2 regions of the Stenotrophomonas bentonitica genome follow, and region 2 is predicted to be linked to the other one. Evidence: predicted binding sites of a transcription regulator. Region 2 holds the regulator's gene; the other holds the start of a gene.

Region 1 (7,300 bases), on a different contig from region 2:
CCGGCGGCCGTGAACATGCGCTGGCCTGGAAGCTGGCCCAGTCTCCCCGTGTCAGCGAAGTGCTGGTGGCGCCAGGCAATGCGGGTACGGCAACTGAAGCCAGGTGCCGCAATATGGCGGTGAAGGTCACCGACCTGGACGGCCTGCTGGAGCTGGTCCAGGAAGAGGGCGTTGAACTGACCGTGGTGGGTCCGGAAGTGCCGCTGGTGGCGGGCGTGGTGGATCGTTTCCGCGCTGCGGGGCACCGCATTTTCGGGCCGACCGCCGCTGCCGCGCAGCTGGAAGGCAGCAAGGCCTACGCCAAGGACTTCCTGGCCCGCCACGGCATTCCCACCGCGTTCTATGCGGTGCACACCGAGGTGGACGCGGCGCTGGCCTACCTTCGCGAGAAGGGCGCGCCGATCGTGGTCAAGGCCGACGGCCTGGCCGCGGGCAAGGGCGTGATCGTGGCGATGACCCAGCAGGAAGCCGAGGATGCGGTGCGCGACATGCTGTCGGGTAATGCCTTCGGCGACGCCGGCGCACGCGTGGTGATCGAAGAGTTCCTCGACGGCGAGGAAGCCAGCTTCATCTCGATGGTCGATGGCGCCACCGCGTTGCCGATGGCGACCTCGCAGGACCACAAGCGCGTTGGCGACGGCGACACCGGCCCCAACACCGGTGGCATGGGCGCGTACTCGCCGGCACCGGTGGTGACCGATGAGGTGCATGCGCGGGTGATGCGCGAGGTGGTCAATCCCACCGTGCAGGGCATGATCGCCGACGGCATTCCGTTTACCGGGTTCCTCTATGCGGGCCTGATGATCGATGCCAGCGGCGCGCCGAAGGTGATCGAGTTCAACGTGCGCTTCGGCGACCCGGAGACCCAGCCGGTGATGCTGCGCCTGCAGTCGGACCTGGTGGAACTGGTCGAAGCGGCCATCGATGTGCGCCTGCATGAAGTAGACGCGCAGTGGGACGCGCGCCCGTCGCTGGGCGTGGTGATGGCGGCCTCGCCCTACCCCGAAGCGCCGATCACCGGCGATGTCATCCACGGCCTGGACCAGGTGCCGTCGACCGCCAAGGTGTTCCATGCCGGCACCACGCTGGACGCGCACGGCCAGGTGCTCAGCGCCGGTGGCCGCGTGCTGTGCGTGGCGGCGTTGGGCGACAGCGTGGGCGATGCGCAGGCCAATGCGTATGCAGGCGTGGCGAAGATCACGTGGGACCACGAGTTCCATCGCAACGACATCGGCTGGCGTGCGATCGCGCGCGAACAGGCCTGACCCCACGATCGAACGGACAACAAAAAACCCGGCATTGCCGGGTTTTTTGTCTGGTGCGTTGAACCTGCATCAGGCAGTAAACAGCGCCTTCATCTTCTTCAGCGCGTTCGCTTCGACCTGGCGGATGCGTTCGGCGGAAACGCCGTACTCGTCGGCCAGTTCCTGCAGGGTGACCTTGCTGTCGGCGTCCAGCCAGCGGCGACGGATGATGTCGCGCGAGCGGGCGTCGAGCTCGGCCAAGCCCTCGCGCAGCAACTCCAACTGGTTGTCTTCGCTGTCGGCACGCTCGTAGGCCTGCGACGGATCTTCGTCGTTGGCGACCAGGAACGCAGCCGGCGACGGCGGCGCGTGGTCGTTGTCTTCGTCGGTCGGTGCGTCGAATCCGATATCGCGGCCAGACAGGCGCGATTCCATCTCGAGCACTTCGCGCTCGGACACGTTGAGGTCCTTGGCCACGGCGGTGACTTCGGCCGCGTTCATCCAGCCCAGGCGGGTCTTGGACTTGCGCAGGTTGAAGAACAGCTTGCGCTGCGCCTTGGTCGTGGCGACCTTGACGATGCGCCAGTTCTTCAGGATGAACTCGTGCATTTCGGCACGGATCCAGTGCACGGCGAAGGAGACCAGGCGAACGCCCATGTCCGGGTCGAAGCGCTTCACCGCCTTCATCAGGCCGATGTTGCCTTCCTGGATCAGGTCGCCCAGCGCAAGGCCGTAGCCGTTGTAGCCACGGGCCACGTGCACCACGAAGCGCAGGTGGGAATGGACCAGCTCGCGCGCGGCGTCCAGGTCCTGCTCGTCGCGGAAGCGGCGGGCCAGGTCCTGCTCGTCATCGACCGTCAACACCGGGATCTGGTGCACGGCGCCGATGTAGGCGTCCAGCGAACCGAGCGCACTGGGAATCGGAAGATTGTTTGCCACAAGGGCAGTAGACATGTTCTGGCTCATAGGTTGGCATTTTAGCAGTCACGGAATTGGACTGCTAAGGGGTGGAAAAGTTCCAGCGTCTCACTGATGAAACGATGGATCGGATCACCCCTCTAACCTACAGGGAAATGGTGACACTGGCGAGTGGGCCCGCCCAGGAAGAAACTCCAATGAATTCATGCATTTGAGGCTGATCGCGTCATGATTTCGTGGTTTGGGCCAGACAATCCCGTCCCGAGAGACGCATTCAGCATGGAAACGTTGCCAGTCGTTCAGCCCCCCAAGGCGCCCGACCCGGCCTTCGGACAGTCCGCGAAGCCAGGCAGGGCCTAGCTCTACCCCAAGAAAAGCATCCGAAGCCGACACCCGAAGCCGCCATCTCCGGTAGTGCCACGCCATGCGTGTCAAGCCAGACAATGCCGAAGCCGCGAGCCGCCACGCGTGTCAAGCCAGACAACACCGAAGCCTAGTAATACCCCGAAAGGTTCAGGAAGAACCCTTTGCTTTCATACCGCAGCTCGGTCAGGTCATCGCTGAACTCGGTGAAGTTGTACCCCGCGCCGATCTTGAAGTTCTGCCCCACCTGCCGGTCCACCCCCACCAGCCAGCCCTTCCTGTCGCCCCCCTCGCGCACGTCCAGCCAGCGGTACTCGCCCATCGCCTCCCACTGCGCGAACAACCGGTAGCGCAGCTGCAGGGCCGAGAAGTTGACCCGGCTGTCCAGCCACGCACCCTCGCCACGCCCGGTGCGGTAGTCACCCCAGCGCCCGGCCAGCTTGGCCGCCAGCTCCCAGCGGTCGCTCAGCTGCATCACCCCTTCGAACGAGAGGATCCGCGACTTCTGGTCGTACACGTTGCCACCTTCCTGGCCCAGCGACGCCACGTCATACAGGTAGGTGTACTTGCCGAACGCCGCCCAGCGCGTGTTGTCGTGCGGGCGCCACGCAAAGCCCAGGTTGGACTCGACCAGTTTCGCGTCGGCCAACGGGTTGCGTGCGTCGTCGGTGTCGGCGTAGTTGGCGCGCAGCGCGATGCGCCAGTCTTCGTTGACCTTGTACAGCAGCCGGTTGGTGGTCACCCACTGGCGGCGCTCTTCGGCACCTTCGTCGCGACGGTACTCCAGCTTGCTGGTCCACTGCGTATTGGCGTCGGTACGTCCGCCATTGACGCTGTACGCGCGGCGGTCGACCCGGCCGGTGGTGGCATCCAGGTTGCCGTCCATCACGCTGAAGCCCAGTGTCCAGCCCTGCGACGGATAGAAATCCATGCCGAAGGTGTTGACCAGCCCGGCACTCTCGTCACGGCGGTCTTTCAGGTACTGGCTTTCGTTGAACACGTTGACCTGGTTGCTCAGCCGCCAGCGCTGGCCCAGCGTCCACCCCGACTGCAGCCCGGTGTCGTTGTACAGCGGATCGGTGGTGGTCCGGTCGGTGCTGTAGGTGTAGTTTCCGTAGAAGCTGTGCTCGGGCGTCATCCAGTACTCGCCTTCGAGCTTGGCGCCTTCGCCGCGGCTGCCGCTGCTGACTTCCGCGCCCAGGCTGGAGCGGTTGCCGAACAGGTAACGCGCGCCCAGCGTGGCCAGGTTGTTGTCTTCGTAGGCGCCGCCATCGTCGTCCACGGTCAGCTGCCCTACCCCGTACAGCTCCCACTTGGCGCCCAGGCGCTGCCGGTAGCTCAACGCGGCCAGCGTACCGGCGACATCGATACCGGCGTTCTCTTCCTGCACCCGGCGCAGCTCAGCGCCGAGCTGGCCGTCGTTGCCCAGCCGCCAGTCCAGCGTCAGCTGCGACTGCTCCACCGCCACCTCGCCCCGCTCGGCACGGCTGTAGCGGCCGTACAGACTGAGGTTGTCGGTGAAGTAGCCGAGGAACTCCGCGCCGTACTCTTCCAGCGCCAGCCCGCTGTCCATGCGCGAGACCGAGAACCCGGCATCGACGTCGCGCCACCACGCGCCCATGCTCCAGTCTTGTTCGGTCCAGCCCAGTTCGCGCAGGTTGGCACGCGCCTCGACCGCACGCGCGTCGCCCTTCCGGTCGGGACTGACCGGGTTGCGCTGGATGAAGCTCAGGCCGCCGTTGTCCGAATAGAAGATCGGTGCGGCCGTGGCTTCGGTGCGGGTCTGTTCCAGCTTCAGGTAGGTGCCGCGCCCGGCCTGCAGGGTCAGGTCGGCGCCCATCAGGCTGTAGTCGTCGCCACTGCGGTTCTCGTCGACGTACGTGCCCCCCAGTGCCACGTGGTCGCCGAGCCACTGCTTGCCGCGCACGCCCGCGCTGACGTCGTCGGTACTGAAGCCGAGCGGGATGTACTCGTAGTCCACCAGCAGCAGCTGGTCGTAGCCGTCCAGCGGCGTGTCGCGGGTCAACGTGCGCACGTTCTCGCGGGTGATCTGCGCCAGCGCGCGGGTCAGGAACAGGCGGCCCTGGATCTCGTTGATCTCGTAATCCACGCCCCGGGTCAGATTGGTGCGCACCTCGGTGCGCCCGGTGGTGCGGTCGCGTACTTCCAGCACCACCTGTTCCGAACCGGGCAGCAGGTCGGTATGGCGCAGGTAGTACAGGCTGCCGCCGGTGCCGAGGAATTCGCTGTGGCCCAGCGCGGACTGCGCTTCGGAACCGAACGCCTTCAGCAGCGAACGCGGATCGCCCAGCGGGGTGGTGGCGCGCGAACGCCAGCTCACGGCCGCGCCGTAAAGCGAACGCACGTACTGCCCGTATTCGGTGCCGGTGAAGCCGGTGGCGAAGTTGCCCCACAACGCCTGGTTCTGGTCCCAATCCACGCGCACGTACAACCGGCCCTGGGTGTCCACGTCGCGGTAGGTGGTCGAATCGTCGCCGTACACCGGGTAGTACTGGTCCGGATCGAGGCGGCGGAACACATCGCGCGCGTCGGCATCGAGGAAGCCATCGAACAGGCGCTTCAACTCCTGGTCGTAGGTGTCGGCCTGCGCGGTCACCAGGTACTTCCCGCGATACTTGCTCTTCAGGTAGAACGCGAGCCGCCCCTCGCTGAGGAAGCTGTCGTCCTGGTCGCGGTCGGCCGCGAGCGGGTCGAGGTTGCCGCTGGCGGTGTTGCTGGACAGCGTCACGTCGGCCAGCGCCACCAGGAAGCGGTAGCTGCCGGTCACGTCCACGTCCAGGGTGCGGGTCAGGGTCGGCGCGTCCAGCGCCTCCACCTGCACGCTGTAGCGGTGCTGGCCGATCGGCTCCAGGAACTCGGCGGCGAACTTCTGCTCCAGGTCCACCGGGAAGCTCTGCCCGTTGATCATCACCCGCGCGTTCGGGCTGAGGCCGCGCCCATAGACGCGCACGCGCGAACCGTAGATCGGGATGTTCTGCTGGCGCAGCGCGTTCTGACCGTAGATCGCATTGCTGAGCTGCTGCGCCTGCGCGTCATCGCCGCTGAGCACGCGGCCCAGCGAACGCTGCACGTCATCGCGCACCAATTGGGTACCGCGTTCGTAGTCGGTGGGCAGCACCAGCTGGAAGCGCTGCACGCTGGTTTCGTCGAAGGAACCGTCGCGCCCGTAGGCGCGGGCGATGTACTGCAGGTCGTCGCCCACGCGCAGGTTGAGGTTGTCCGGCAGCTGGCCATCCCACTCGGTGTTGGCCACGTAGTCCACGGGCATGTCGATGCGTGCCAGCGGCGTCACCAGGTCGGTGTCGCTGCCGCGGTAGATCACCACCTCGAGCCGTTCGATGAACGAGGAATAGTTGTTGTACCCGTGGAAACGCAGTGGCCTGGTCAACCGCCCGTTCTCGAACGGCGCCATCGAACCGGTCTGCACGTTGAGCACCGGCGCGGACAGGGCCGGATCTTCGGTGGCCCACACCACCGCGCCGTCAGGCAGCTCGGTGGACGAAGCGGTGAGCGAACCGGGCGCTTCAGCGACCGGCGCCGCCTCCGCTGCGGCAGGGTGTACCTGCAGCAGCAGGTCATTGCCCTGTCGGCACCCGTCCACGCCGCACAGCGTGGCGGGTACGTCCGGCACGGGTTGGGCCTGCTGGGCCCAGGCTGACGGCAGCCAGAGGACCAGCAGGAACATCAGGGCGCTGAATGAGGTCTTGGTGGTCATGGTCATCTCCTCAGCGATCCGCACGGGTGGCGGGGCGGTCGGGTGCAGCGGGCTGCACCTGGACCTGCACATGCGCGGCGACGTCGGCAGGCAGGCGCGGCAGCAGCGCGTTCCGCAGTGCTTCGGCGCGCTGTGCGGCCAGCGCGGGCGTCGCCTGCCCCTTCGCAACGTCGACCCGTCCGCCGCCCTGGGCCTGCAGCGTGCCTGCGGCATGCGCCAACACCGCTTCGGCGGCGGCACCCAACATGGCCTGGCCCGGAACGAACAGCGCTTCCCCGACCTCCAGCACCTTCTGTGGGCCTTGCGGTGGCCCTTCGCCCAGTTTTCCCTCCGGCATGGCCACACCGAAGTCGAAGCGCACCGGCAGCCCCGGGGTGATCCGGCGTACCAGCGGATTGCGCGTGGTGAAGCGCGCCTCGGCCGGCAGCGTGGTCGGATCCACCTTGAGGATGAAGTTGCGTCCGCGTGCCTGGCCGCCGTTGATGCCGACCAGGTGGTAGCGACCCCAGGCGTCGGTCTCGATCACCAGGCCCTCCACCGACACCACGCGAACGCCGGGAATGCCGCGTTCGCCGGGATCCTGTGCGCCGTTGCCATTGCGGTCGTCGAACACGCTGCCAATGACCAGGCTTTCGTCCAGCAGCGGGTCGCCGATCACCTCGACATCGGCCGAGGCCACGTTGCTGATGGTGGTTCCCAGCACATCGTTGGCGGTGATGCGGTTGGTGTGGATGCCCATGCCCACGCCAGCACCCACCCGCAGGTAGTAAACCAGCGTGGCGGTGCCACCGGCCGGGACATCCACGCCGTCGATGCGCAGCGGGGCCACGCCACTGGCGCGGGCCGCGTTGTCGGCATCGCGGGCTTCGAAGCCACCCGGGATGAAGGTGAAGCCGCTCGGCAGCGTGTCGTACAGGGTCGCGCCCAGTGCATCGACATCGCCCATGTTTTCCACGGTGACCACGTAGCGCACCACATCGCCCACCTGCACGCTGCGCTGGGTGGCCTGCTTGGTCAGCCGCAGCACGATCGTATCGGC
Region 2 (7,300 bases):
GAGGCGACCTGCGGCAGGTGGGTGACGCACAGCACCTGGCGCTTTTCTCCCAGCGCACGCAGTTTCTGGCCGACGATGTCGGCCACCGCGCCACCGATGCCGGAATCGACTTCGTCGAAGACCATGGTCGGTACCGCGTCCAGGCCCAGCGCGGCCACTTCGATCGCCAGCGAGATGCGCGAGAGCTCGCCGCCGGAGGCGACCTTGCGCAGTGCGCGCGGGGGCTGCCCGGCGTTGGCCGCGACCAGGAATTCGACCCGCTCGGCCCCGTTCGGGTCCGGCTTGGCCGCCGCGTGCGGTTCGATCTCGATCAGGAACTGGCCGCCGCCCATGCCGAGCTCGCCGATCAGGGTGGTGGTGGTCTCCGACAAGGCCTTGGCGGCCGTGCTGCGGCTGGTACTGAGGGTGGCGGCCACAGCCTGCCACTGCCCGGCGGCGCGCTCGATCTCGCCGGCCAGCGCCTGCAGGCGGGTGTCGGCGCCGCGCAGCTGCTCAACCTCGGCCTCCATTGCGTCGCGGTGCTCGGCCAGGCCTTCCATCGGCACGCGGTGCTTGCGGGCCAGGTCGTGCAGGCGGCCCAGCCGGCGTTCGATGTCCTCGAACTGCTCGGGGTCGGCGTCCAGGTCGTCGTGGACGCGGTCGAGCAGGGCCAGGGCTTCGTGCAGCTGGATCACCGCGCTGTCCAGCAGCGCGTCCACCTCGCCCAGCCGGGCGTCGTGCTCGGCCACGCGTGCTAGGTCGTGCCGGGTCTGCTGCAGCAGCTGCAGCACCGACACGTCATCGTCGCCATTGAGGCGTGCGGCGGCCACGTCGCAGGCGCTGACCAGCGCCCCCGCATGGGCCTGGCGGCGGTGGCTGCTGCCGAGCGCGGCGATCGACGCCGGCTCCAGGTCTTCGCGCTGCAGTTCGCCGAGCTGGTGTTCGAGGAAGCCGATGCGGTCGCTGACATCGCCCTGGCGCGAGAGCGCGTCGGCTTCGTCCACCAGTGCCTGCCAGCGCGCGGCCGCCTGGCGCACCTGGGCGCGTTCGGCGTCATTGCGCGCATAGGCGTCCAGCAGGGCCAGCTGCGACGGCCGCGCCAGCAGCGCCTGCTGCTCGTGCTGGCCGTGGATCTCGACCAGCATGCCGGCCAGTTCGCTCAGCTGCGAGAGGGTCACCGGGCGCCCGTTGATCCAGGCGCGCGAGCCGCCGTCGGCGCGGATGATCCGGCGCAGCTGGCACTGTTCGTCGTCGTCCAGCTCGTTCTCGCGCAGCCAGCGCCGGGCCGGGGCGTCGTCGCCGGGGGCGAATTCGGCCGACAGCTCGGCGCGCGCCGCGCCGTGGCGGACCACGCCGCTGTCGGCGCGCAGGCCGGACAGGAAGCCCAGCGCGTCGACCATCAGCGACTTGCCTGCGCCGGTCTCGCCGGAAACCACGGTCATGCCCGCGCCGAACTCCAGTTCGGTGGCGCGGACCACGGCAAAATCCTTGATCGATAGATGTCTGAGCATGGTGTTCGTTTCTTGAGCCGCGCAACGCTAGCATGGGAGGGGCAGGCCGTGCTCCTGTCATTATCCAGTCCCGCGTCTCACAGGTTGATTCCATGCACCCGTCCGCGCCCCATCTCGCCCCGCGCGCCCGCCACCTGCTGCGGACGCTGATCGCGCGCCATATCCAGGATGGCGAGCCGGTCGGGTCGCAGACCCTGGCGCGGCTGGCCGGGCTGGACGTGAGCCCGGCGACCATCCGCAACATCCTTGGCGACCTGGAAGACCTCGGCCTGCTCAGCTCGGCGCACGTCTCGGCCGGGCGCGTGCCCACCGCGCACGGCTACCGGGTGTTCGTGGACAGCCTGGTCAAGATGCAGCCGCCGGGCGAGGGCGAGCTGAGCCGGCTGCGCAGTGAGCTCTCGAGCGGGGCGGGCACCCAGGCCCTGCTGGGCAGCGCGTCGGAACTGCTCTCGGCGATGAGCCACTTCGTCGGCGTGGTCGGTGCGCCCAAGCGCGAACAGTTCGCGTTCCGGCATATCGATTTCGTGGCGCTGGACGCGCGCCGGGTCCTGGCGATCCTGGTGTTCGCCGACAACGAGGTGCAGAACCGGGTGATCGAACCCCGGCGCAGCTGGGAGCCGGCCGAGCTGGAGCAGGTCGCCAACTACCTCAATGCCCACTGTGCAGGGCGGCCGCTGTCCGAGATCCGTTCAAGGCTGCTGGTCGAGCTGCGCGACGCGCGCTCGGAGATGGAACAGCTGCTGGCGCACAGCGTGGAGCTGGCCGAGCAGGCCATGGCGCCGCCGGCCGACGATATCGTGCTGGCCGGGCAGACCCGGCTGATGGGGGTGCAGGACCTGTCCGACCTGGACCGGCTGCGCGAACTGTTCGACCTGTTCGCCAGCAAGCGCGAGATCCTGCAGCTGCTGGAGCGCACCATCCAGGCCCCGGGCGTGCGCATCTTCATCGGCGAGGAGACCGGGGTGATGCCGCTGGAGAACATTTCGCTGGTCACCGCGCCGTATTCGGCCGGCGGCCAGGTGCTGGGCGTGCTGGGCGTGATCGGCCCGAAGCGGATGGCCTACGACCGCATGATCCCGCTGGTCGAAGCCACCGCCCAGGTGCTGGGCGCGGCGCTGGATTCGCCAGGCGGCGCCGGATTGTCCCGCGATCGCGGATAAACGCGCTTTTTGCTCTTGAATCGGGTCCGACCGCCCACATAGGGGTGGGTGGAGGCGGAGAGTCACCGCCAAGGATCCGACAATGAACCAAGATAACGCCGATATCGCATCCCAGGCCCCGGCCGGCGACGCCGCCCCGGGCGATTCCCTGCAGCAGCAGCTGGACAGCCTGCACAACGAGCTGGCCCTGCTCCGGTCCGAGTCGCTGCGTGAGCGCGCCGACCTGGACAACCAGCGCAAGCGCGTGGCCCGCGACGTCGAACAGGCGCGCCGCTTCGCCAATGAAAAGCTGCTGGGCGAGCTGCTGCCCGTGTTCGACAGCCTGGACGCCGGGCTCAACGCCGCCGGTGCCGAGCCGAGCCCGCTGCGCGAAGGCCTGGAGCTGACCTACAAGCAGCTGCTCAAAGTCGCCGCCGACAACGGCCTGACCCTGCTCGACCCGACCGGCCAGCCGTTCAACCCCGAACACCACCAGGCGATCAGCCAGGTCGACGCCCCCGGCGCCGCCCCGGGCAGCGTGGTCCAGGTGTTCCAGAAGGGCTACCAGCTCAACGACCGCCTGCTGCGCCCGGCCCTGGTCGTGGTCGCCCGCGACTGACCTGAACGTGTTTGGTCGTGATCGGACACAGCGTCCGATTCATGGCTTGAAAGTGACAACTGCGTCCCACACATCCCATTCATAACCCGGCAGCTGCCGGACGTTTCCCACATTTCAGGAGTCTCCCCCATGGGCAAGATCATTGGTATCGACCTCGGCACCACCAACTCGTGCGTGGCGATCATGGACGGCGGCAAGGCCCGCGTCATCGAGAATTCGGAGGGCGACCGCACCACGCCTTCCATCGTCGCCTACACCAAGGACGGCGAAGTGCTGGTCGGCGCCTCGGCCAAGCGCCAGGCCGTGACCAACCCGAAGAACACCTTCTACGCCGTCAAGCGCCTGATCGGCCGCAAGTTCACCGACGCTGAAGTCCAGAAGGACATCGCGCACGTGCCCTACGGCATCCTGGCCCACGACAACGGCGACGCCTGGGTGCAGACCAGCGACGCCAAGAAGATGGCCCCGCAGGAAATCTCCGCCCGCGTGCTGGAGAAGATGAAGAAGACCGCCGAAGCGTTCCTGGGTGAGACCGTCACCGAGGCCGTGATCACCGTGCCGGCCTACTTCAACGACAGCCAGCGCCAGGCGACCAAGGACGCCGGCCGCATCGCGGGCCTGGAAGTGAAGCGCATCATCAACGAGCCGACCGCCGCGGCCCTGGCCTATGGCCTAGACAAGGGCGACGGCAAGGACCGCAAGATCGTCGTGTACGACCTGGGCGGCGGCACCTTCGACGTGTCGATCATCGAAATCGCCAACGTCGACGGTGAGAAGCAGTTCGAAGTGCTGGCCACCAACGGCGACACCTTCCTGGGCGGCGAAGACTTCGACAACCGCGTCATCGAATACCTGGTGGACGAGTTCAACAAGGACCAGGGCATCGACCTGCGCAAGGATCCGCTGGCCCTGCAGCGCCTAAAGGACGCGGCCGAGCGCGCCAAGATCGAGCTCTCGACCAGCCAGCAGACCGAAGTGAACCTGCCGTACGTCACCGCCGATGCCTCGGGTCCGAAGCACCTGAACATCAAGCTGACCCGCGCCAAGCTGGAAGCGCTGGTCGAAGACCTGATCAAGAAGTCGATCGAGCCGTGCCGCATCGCGCTGAACGATGCCGGCCTGCGTTCGAGCGACATCAGCGAAGTGATCCTGGTCGGCGGCCAGACCCGCATGCCGAAGGTGCAGCAGGCGGTCACCGAGTTCTTCGGCAAGGAACCGCGCAAGGACGTCAACCCGGACGAAGCCGTGGCACTGGGTGCTGCGATCCAGGGCGGCGTGCTGGGCGGCGACGTCAAGGACGTGCTGCTGCTGGACGTGACCCCGCTGTCGCTGGGCATCGAAACCATGGGCGGCGTGTTCACCAAGATCATCGAAAAGAACACCACCATCCCGACCAAGGCGTCGCAGGTGTTCTCCACCGCCGAGGACAACCAGTCGGCCGTGACCGTGCACGTGCTGCAGGGTGAGCGCGAACAGGCCCGCTACAACAAGTCGCTGGCCAAGTTCGACCTCTCCGGCATCGAGCCGGCCCCGCGTGGCCTGCCGCAGGTGGAAGTGTCCTTCGACATCGACGCCAACGGCATCCTGCACGTGTCGGCCAAGGACAAGAAGACCAACAAGGAACAGAAGGTCGAGATCAAGGCCGGTTCGGGTCTGTCCGAGGACGAGATCGCACGCATGGTCGCCGACGCGGAAGCCAACCGCGAAGAAGACAAGAAGTTCCACGAGCTGGTCCAGGCCCGCAACCAGGCTGACGCGCTGATCCACGGTACCCGTACCGCGATCACCGAACACGGCAGCAAGGTCGGTGGCGACGTCATCGGCAAGGTCGAGTCGGCGCTGGCCGACCTGGAAACGGCGATGAAGGGCGACGACAAGGCGCAGATCGAAGCCAAGTCGAAGGCACTGGAAGAAGCCGGCCAGGCGCTGTTCGCTGCGGCTTCGGCCGGTGACCAGGGCGGTGCCCCGGGTGCCGACGCCGGTGCCGGTGGCAACGGCGGCGCGCAGGACGACGTGGTGGACGCCGAGTTCACCGAAGTCAAGGACGACAAGAAGTCCTGATCCGGACGCCAAGACGGGACGTTGCGCAGGCAACGTCCCGTTGTCGTATCCATGAACGCCTGACTGCCGGAACCCGATTCAAACCATGAGCAAGCGCGACTACTACGAGGTGCTGGGTGTTTCCCGCACCGCGACCGAAGAAGAACTGAAGAAGTCCTATCGCCGTTGTGCGATGAAGTACCACCCTGACCGCAATCCGGGCGACAGCGCGGCCGAAGCCTCCTTCAAGGAGTGCAAGGAAGCCTACGAAACCCTGTCCGATGCCAACAAGCGCCGCATGTACGACGCCCACGGCCACGCCGCGTTCGAGCACGGCATGGGCGGTGGTGGTCCGGGCGGTCCGGACATGGGCGACATCTTCGGGGACATCTTCGGCAACATCTTCGGTGGCGCCGGTGGTGGTCCGCGCCAGGCCCGTCGCGGCGCCGACATCGGCTACGTGATGGAGCTGGACCTGGAAGAAGCGGTGCGCGGCATCGAGCGCCGCATCGACATTCCGACCCTGTCCGAGTGCGACGACTGCCACGGCAGTGGGTCGGACGATGGCAAGGTCGAAACCTGCAGCGTGTGCCAGGGCCGTGGCCAGGTGCGCATCCAGCGCGGCATCTTCGCCATGCAGCAGGCCTGCCACAACTGCAACGGGCGTGGCCAGATCATCCAGAACCCCTGCAAGACCTGCCACGGCAACGGTCGCGTGGAGGAAGACAAGGTGTTGTCGGTGAAGGTGCCTGCCGGCGTCGACACCGGCGACCGCATCCGCCTGGCCGGCGAGGGCGAGGCAGGTCCGGCCGGTACGCCGCCGGGCGACCTGTACGTGGAAGTGCGCGTGCGCGAGCACGAAATCTTCCAGCGCGATGGCGACGACCTGCACTGCGAAGTGCCGATCCGCATCTCGCAGGCCGCACTCGGCGACACCGTGCGCGTGGCGACCCTGGGCGGTTATGCGGAAATTCGCATCCCGGCCGAAACCCAGACCGGCAAGCTGTTCCGCCTGCGCGGCAAGGGCGTGCGTTCGGTGCGCAGCCGCAGCGAAGGCGACCTGTACTGCCGCGTTGTGGTGGAAACCCCGGTCAACCTGACCAGCGAACAGCGCAAGCTGCTCGAGCAGTTCGAAACCACCTTCACCGGCGAGGAAGCGCGCAAGCATTCGCCGAAGTCGGCCACCTTCATGGACGGCGTGAAAGGTTTCTGGGACCGCATGACCTCGTAACCGATCGTTTCACCTGCAACACAAAAACACCGGGCATGTCCCGGTGTTTTCGTGTCTGCGGCGCTAAAATCCCCTGATGAACGATTCCCTCGAAAGCCACCTGGTCCACGGTCGCCGCCAGCGCCCGGACGGTCCGTCGCCGGTCGACGTCATCTCGGTTCAATCGCAGCTCGTGTACGGCCATGCCGGCAACAGCGCCGCCGTGCCGCCGCTGCGCGCCCTCGGCGTGCGCGTGGCCGAAGTGCCGACCACGCTGCTCAGCAATGCGCCGTTCTATCCGACCACGCGCGGCCGCGTGCTGCCGGCCGACTGGTTCGCCGACCTGCTGCTGGGCGCGGAAGAGCGAGGCCTGCCGGCGCGCGCGAAGATGCTGGTGTCCGGCTACTTCGGCAGTGTCGGCAACGGTGCGGCGTTCGCCGACTGGCTCGAACGCGTGCTGCCGGCCTCGCCGCAGCTGCGCTACTGCCTGGACCCGGTGATCGGCGACACCCATACCGGTCCCTACGTGGAGCCGGGGCTGGAAACCATCTTCGCCGAACGCCTGCTGCCGCATGCATGGCTGGTCACGCCCAATGCATTCGAACTGGGTCGTCTGACCGGCCTGCCAAGCCTGGCCGAAGCCGACGCCATCGCGGCCTCGCGCGCGCTGCTGCAGCGCGGGCCGGAATGGGTGCTGGCGCACAGCGTGGGCGGCGATCCGGGCGAACTGGTGACCCTGGCGGTCAGCCGCGACGCCGTCTGGCGCTGGTCCTCGCCGCACCTGCCGGTCGACGTGGCCGGC

The links. Region 2 encodes HrcA, which represses chaperone genes, less so after heat shock. Its sites were predicted from a motif close to TTNGCACTCNNNNNNNNNGAGTGCNAA; they were not measured.
Region 1: rpoH (RNA polymerase sigma factor RpoH) is a predicted target of HrcA. The motif match lies at 2,222-2,248, and genes of this name have one in related genera.

What each region holds. Positions count from the first base shown of each region.
Region 1 covers NZ_JAAZUH010000001.1:2,025,569-2,032,868, forward strand. Annotated here, with positions in the region: gene purD (phosphoribosylamine--glycine ligase) at 1-1,265, shown strand, start outside; gene rpoH (RNA polymerase sigma factor RpoH) at 1,335-2,210, opposite strand; gene HGB51_RS08945 (hypothetical protein) at 2,656-6,261, opposite strand; gene HGB51_RS20525 (Ig-like domain-containing protein) at 6,272-7,300, opposite strand, start outside.
Region 2 covers NZ_JAAZUH010000002.1:859,793-867,092, forward strand. Annotated here, with positions in the region: gene recN (DNA repair protein RecN) at 1-1,490, opposite strand, end outside; gene hrcA (heat-inducible transcriptional repressor HrcA) at 1,583-2,650, shown strand; gene grpE (nucleotide exchange factor GrpE) at 2,733-3,248, shown strand; gene dnaK (molecular chaperone DnaK) at 3,378-5,309, shown strand; gene dnaJ (molecular chaperone DnaJ) at 5,395-6,519, shown strand; gene pdxY (pyridoxal kinase) at 6,596-7,300, shown strand, end outside.